DNA from 3 places in the Enterobacter quasiroggenkampii genome. Region 3 is predicted to be linked to each of the others. Evidence: predicted binding sites of a transcription regulator. Region 3 holds the regulator's gene; each other region holds the start of a gene.
What was found. Region 3 encodes Fur, which represses iron uptake genes when iron is present. Its sites were predicted from a motif close to ATAATAATGAGAACNACTATCAA; they were not measured.

Region 1 (2,202 bases), 2.1 Mb from region 3:
AGAAACCAGCTTGGTTGCCATGATACTGCCCACCTGCAGCGCTTCGTGAGCCGGAACACCCATCACCCATGCAACCGGGTAGAAGATGTAGCCCAGAATGCCCTGGAAGGAGATACCCAGCACCGCGGCGAACAGGGCGTTCAGGCCAGAAATCAGCGCAATGAAACCGATCAGCATGGCGGCAACGATAATCGCGACTTTGAAACCGGCCAGGATGTATTCACCCAGCATTTCGAAGAAGCTCTGGCCTTCGTGCAGGTTTGACATCTGGATATTCTCTTCACTGGCGTCAACGCGGTACGGGTTGATCAGCGACAGAACGATAAAGGTGCTGAACATGTTCAGAACCAGCGCAGCCACCACGTATTTTGGTTCCAGCATGGTCATATACGCGCCCACGATAGACATGGAAACGGTAGACATTGCGGTTGCCGCCATGGTGTACATGCGGTTGCGGGACATTTTGCCGAGAATATCTTTATACGCGATGAAGTTCTCAGACTGACCGAGGATCAGGGAACTGACGGCGTTGAAAGATTCCAGCTTACCCATGCCGTTCACTTTGGATAACAGGAAGCCAATTCCACGGATCACGAACGGCAGAACGCGGATGTGCTGCAGAATACCGATCAGCGCGGAGATGAAGACGATAGGGCAGAGAACCTTCAGGAAGAAGAACGCCAGACCTTCGTCGTTCATTTTACCGAAGACAAAGTTGGTCCCTTCGTTGGCAAATCCGAGCAGTTTTTCGAACATTTCGGAGAAGCCTTTCACGAAGCCGAGGCCTACGTTGGAGTTCAGGAAGAACCACGCAAGTAAAACTTCAATGACCAGCAGTTGGACAACATAACGAATACGAATTTTTTTGCGGTCTGTGCTGACCAGCAATGCGAGTGCAGTAACGACAACAAGTGCCAGGACAAAATGAAGGACGCGGTCCATATTTGCTCCAAATATGAGGCAGGTTTAATTTTCGTGCACATTCTATGTAACAAGAGAAAAGAAAACGAGATCGAGGACACACTATAGTTACATCCTGTGACGAGTCTCAAAAATAGTGATCCACAATACATTTTTGTTATGTTAGGTAAATGAGTGAAAAGTTAAGTTTGTGTGCTAGTCTTCACAAAAGAGTCCGCGATTTGAGTTTCTGTTAGATCGCCCAGCTTACCCGCCCATCTATCGTTCAAAGCTATCAGAGAAATCACTGCAAACTTTATAAATGATCTTGATAATCATTCTCATTTTGATAGCATTAAACATAGCAAAGGCTATATTTCAGAGGCAGAAATGACAAACAGTCGCGTAGAGGGTAGCAGTGGCAGAGCAGCGCGCAAGTTGCGGTTCGCATTAATGGGACCTGCGTTCATCGCTGCCATTGGTTATATCGATCCAGGTAACTTTGCGACCAATATTCAGGCCGGGGCCAGCTTCGGCTATAAGCTGCTCTGGGTGGTCGTCTGGGCTAACCTCATGGCGATGCTGATTCAGATGCTCTCCGCAAAGCTGGGGATTGCGACGGGTAAAAACCTGGCGGAGCAAATCCGCGACCATTATCCGCGTCCCGCCGTCTGGCTCTACTGGGTTCAGGCTGAAATCATCGCCATGGCTACTGACCTCGCTGAATTTATCGGCGCAGCAATCGGCTTTAAGCTGATTCTGGGCGTGTCGCTGTTGCAGGGGGCGGTACTGACCGGGATTGCCACGTTCCTGATCTTGATGCTACAGCGTCGGGGTCAAAAGCCGCTGGAGAAGGTCATTGGCGGTCTGCTGCTGTTTGTGGCGGCGGCCTATATTGTCGAACTGATTTTCTCACAGCCGAATCTGGCGCAGCTCGCTAAAGGGATGGCGATCCCAAGCCTGCCAACCTCGGAAGCGGTGTTCCTGGCCGCCGGCGTGCTGGGAGCGACCATCATGCCGCACGTGATTTATCTGCACTCCTCGCTGACGCAGCATCTCCACGGTGGGACGCGTAAAGAGCGTTACTCCGCCACCAAGTGGGACGTCGCGATCGCCATGACCATCGCGGGGTTTGTCAATCTGGCGATGATGGCAACGGCAGCCGCCGCTTTCCACTTTAACGGTCATACCGGTATTGCCGATCTCGACCAGGCGTATCTCACGCTGGAGCCGCTGCTGAGCCATGCTGCCGCCACGATATTTGGCCTTAGCCTGGTGGCTGCTGGTCTCTCTTCTACAGTG
Region 2 (2,202 bases), 2.0 Mb from region 3:
AGGAGGCGGGGCGTATATTCCGTAAAAAGTTATTCCTTTAACAAATAATAGGTGCCTCCGTTTCAGGAGGCGCCCGTCACGTCAGCCAATGCCTGCGGCCTGAAGTAAGACCAGACTTAGCCCCATCACCGACATCCCGCACAGGACGCCATAGCTTGGGTTGTTGTTTGGATCGATCTCTTTCGCCAGCGGCATCAGCTCGTCTACCGACAGCGCAACCATAATCCCCGCAACCGCGGCCATAATGGCAGCCATGACGACCGGCGAAACCAGGCTACCGAGGATGAGCCAGGCCAGCACGCCGCCGAGAATTTCCGCCATGCCGGAGATTCCGGCCCAGAAGATTGCCGTGCGCTTTGAGCCCGTAGCGGCATAGACCGGACCGGCCACCGCGAGTCCTTCAGGAATATTGTGCAACGCCACCGCCAGGGCGATGCCGAGGCCCATTTCCAGGTTGCTGCTGGCGGTGACATACGTCGCCACGCCTTCCGGGAAGTTGTGCAGGCTTATGCCGAGCGTCAGCAAAATGGCGGTGCGCTTAATGTTGCGCGGCGCGGGCGCTACGTTTTTTTGCATTAAGTCCTGAGGGTGCGCGTGGGGCAACATGCGGTCGAGCGCGAAGTATCCCAGCAGGCCAACGACAAACATGCCGTAGCCCAGCAGCGGAGACATGCCTTCCGTGCCCAGCGCCGCAGGGAGCATCTCCATCAGGGAGATGAGCAGCATGATCCCGGCAGCAAAGCCCAGCGAGAAGGCCAGCACGCGGTTTGATGGCTTTTGACCAAGCACGCCGAGGATCGCGCCGATGAACGTCGCGGCGCCCGCCAGTATGGTCAGGATCAGAGGGACTGACATGCATTGCTCCTTATGATAATGATTCTCATTAATATAAATGATTCATTTCTGGCAAAGCGAGGGGCGAACCCCGGCTTTACACATTCCTTACATTCAAATTTCCTGATGATGATCTTCACGCTTATCTGCGTTCATCTTTGCCGGATTGCGCGTAATGTAGCACCATTAAATTGACACCTTCTGTAAGGATATCATCATGACTTCTTCCCGTATGCCAGCCCTGTTTTTAGGCCACGGCAGCCCAATGAACGTTCTGGAAGACAACGTCTATACCCGCGCATGGCGTAGCCTGGGCGAGACGCTGCCGCGTCCAAAAGCGATTGTGGTGGTATCCGCGCACTGGTTCACCCGCGGCACGGGCGTGACCGCCATGGAAGCGCCAAAGACCATTCATGATTTTGGCGGCTTCCCGCAGGCGCTGTATGACACGCACTATCCGGCCCCCGGCTCGCCTGAGCTGGCACAAAGGCTGGTGGAACTGCTGGCGCCTGTTCCGGTTGCGCTGGATAAAGAAGCCTGGGGTTTTGACCACGGCTCGTGGGGCGTGTTGATTAAAATGTATCCTGATGCGGATATCCCGATGGTGCAGCTGAGCATCGACAGCACCAAACCGGCCGCCTGGCATCTGGAGATGGGCCGTAAGCTGGCAACGCTTCGTGATGAAGGCATCATGCTGGTGGCAAGCGGCAACGTGGTGCACAACCTGCGCACGGCACGCTGGCACGGTGAGAATACGCCTTACCCGTGGGCGACCGCTTTTAATGACTACGTTAAAGCGAACCTGACCTGGCAGGGTCCGGCTGAGGCACATCCGCTGGTGAACTATCTGGATCATGAGGGCGGTTCGCTCTCTAACCCGACGCCGGAGCATTTCCTGCCGCTGCTGTACGTGCTTGGCGCGTGGGATGGCCAGGAGCCGGTGACGATCCCGGTCGACGGGATTGAGATGGGAAGCCTGAGTATGCTGTCGGTGCAGGTAGGGTGAAAACATGCCCGGTGGCGCTACGCTTACCGGGCCTACAAAACCGTAGGCCGGGTCAGGCGAAGCCGCCACCCGGCAGATCTTACTCCACAAAAATATGCGGATAGAACCGTGACAGGTCCTGCGTGATCAGCGCGCGATCTTCGCGAATGCCAATTCCAGCAGGTTGATCGTTAATGAGCCAGCTGCCAATTAGCGTATAGCTGTCGCCAAACTTCGGCAGTGGATAGAACTCCTGGACGATCATCCCTTCTTCACCGTACGGCCCTTCAACCGCTTCCAGCGTTTTACCGTTTTCGATAATCGACACGTTCGCGCCTTCGCGGGAGAAGATCGGCTTAACGACGTATTTCTCCATCTGCGGG
Region 3 (2,202 bases):
CGACATCTACGACGGCACCGCGTGGCTGCAGGCGCTCACCTTTGGCTACAAGGTCGGTCAGGTTGATTTGCGTCTGGAAGGTACATGGGTGAAGGCGGAAGGGCAGCAGGGCTACTTCCTGCAGCGTATGACCCCGACCTACGCCTCCTCCAACGGTCGTCTTGATATCTGGTGGGATAACCGCTCCGACTTCAACGCCGACGGTGAGAAAGCGGTCTTCTTCGGCGCAATGTACGATCTGAAAAACTGGAACCTGCCTGGCTGGGCGGTGGGCGCGTCTTACGCTTACGCCTGGGATGCAAAACCTGCCGACATGGCAACACCGGATGCTTACTACGATCCAAACTATCGCCTGAAAGAGTCTTCCTACAGCCTGGATGCAATCTATACCCTGCAGGATGGCCGCGCGAAAGGCACGATGTTCAAACTGCACTTCACCCAGTACGACAACCACTCCGATATCCCGAGCTACGCGGGCGGTTACGGCAACATCTTCCAGGATGAACGTGACGTGAAATTCATGGTTATCGCACCGTTCACCATCTTCTGATGAATCGTCCGGCGGGTCAGCTCCCGCCGGACCGGAGACTGCATATGATGAAAAAAATCGTAATCGTCGCGCTATTGGCATCGGGGCTGGTGGCGTGTGCCCAGACTCAGGCACCGAAAGAGGACTCCCGTCTCAGGGAGGCCTACAGCGCCTGTATTAATACTGCGGAAGGCTCGCCGGAGAAAATTGAAGCCTGCCAGAGCGTGCTGAATGTGCTGAAGAAAGAAAAAGCGCACGAGCAGTTTGCGACGCAGGAAAATGTCCGGGTGATGGATTACCAGGCCTGTATCCAGGCGCGTAAAACCGGTAACGATCAGGAAGTGGCGAAGCGTTGCGACAAGATCTGGAACGAGATACGCAATAACAATAAATAAGTTGCTTTACGCCCGGTGGCGCTGCGCTTACCGGGCTTTTTTTCAGGCAAAAAAAAGCCAACCTTGCGGCTGGCTCAGAGTATGAATACTCGCTTATTTTGCGTCGTGCGCGTGGTCATCTTCACGGCAGTCGCCTTCAGCGCAGTGACCGTAAAGGTACAGGCTGTGGTTGGTGAGGCGGATACCGTGACGCGCGGCGATTTCACGCTGACGCGCTTCGATGGAATCATCGCTAAATTCAATGACCTTGCCACAGTCGAGGCAGATCAGGTGATCGTGGTGCTGCTGCTGGGTCAGTTCGAATACAGATTTACCGCCTTCGAAATTATGACGGGTGACAATGCCCGCGTCATCAAACTGGTTCAGCACGCGATAGACGGTAGCCAGCCCAATCTCTTCACCCATGTCGATAAGACGTTTATAAAGGTCTTCCGCACTGACATGGTGATTGTCTGGACCCTGAAGCACTTCGAGGATTTTTAACCGAGGAAGCGTAACTTTCAGGCCAGCCTTCTTTAATGCGGTATTGTTGTCAGTCATGCGGAATCTGTCCTGTTGCTAAACGATTCACTTCTGTAGGAAGTGACAGAAAATGCACCTGGGATAATGCGTCTCATTATAGAACTGCCATGGCTAAATGAAAACTGCAAGTCTCAGGCAAAATATGCTTATAAAAATGGGGTATCACCAACAAACTTGCTCGATGGAAAACCACATTTATCAGGGAGACATTGTACAGGTCTGGGCGAAAAAGTTAAAAGATTGTAGCAATTAATTTAATCGGTTTGACCTGGTGCACGGGCGCAACCGCCGTTGCGCCGCGAGAAAAATCAGGCGTTAAGAATATCGTCCAGGTGCAGTTCTTCACGGATCTGCTTAACCCATTTCTCAACGCGCTCTGCGGTCAGTTCTGGCTGACGGTCTTCGTCGATGGCCAGGCCCACGAAGTGATCGTCATCGGCCAGTCCTTTAGATGCTTCGAAGTGGTAACCAGCGGTCGGCCAGTGGCCGACGATCACTGCGCCATTCGGCTCAATGATGTCGCGGATGGTACCCAGCGCGTCACAGAAGTACTCGGCGTAGTCTTCCTGATCGCCGCAGCCAAACAGGGCGACCAGCTTACCGTTGAAGTCCACTTCTTCTAGCGTCGGGAAGAAATCATCCCAGTCACACTGGGCTTCACCGTAGTACCAGGTCGGAATACCCAGCAGCAGAATGTCATAGCCTTCGAGATCTTCTTTGCTGCTCTTGGCGATGTCATGCACATCAGCAACGTCT

Region 1: a site for Fur is predicted at 1,229-1,251, ahead of V1572_RS18890 (Nramp family divalent metal transporter). Genes of this name have one in related genera too.
Region 2: a site for Fur is predicted at 868-890, ahead of zupT (zinc transporter ZupT). Genes of this name have one in related genera too.

What each region holds. Positions count from the first base shown of each region.
Region 1 is NZ_CP143745.1:3,966,719-3,968,920, reverse strand. It holds gene V1572_RS18895 (NupC/NupG family nucleoside CNT transporter) at 1-942, opposite strand, end outside; gene V1572_RS18890 (Nramp family divalent metal transporter) at 1,291-2,202, shown strand, end outside.
Region 2 is NZ_CP143745.1:4,579,118-4,581,319, reverse strand. It holds gene zupT (zinc transporter ZupT) at 82-855, opposite strand; gene ygiD (4,5-DOPA dioxygenase extradiol) at 1,052-1,840, shown strand; gene V1572_RS21770 (glutathionylspermidine synthase family protein) at 1,920-2,202, opposite strand, start outside.
Region 3 is NZ_CP143745.1:1,891,638-1,893,839, forward strand. It holds gene chiP (chitoporin ChiP) at 1-550, shown strand, start outside; gene chiQ (ChiQ/YbfN family lipoprotein) at 598-924, shown strand; gene fur (ferric iron uptake transcriptional regulator) at 1,018-1,464, opposite strand; gene fldA (flavodoxin FldA) at 1,755-2,202, opposite strand, start outside.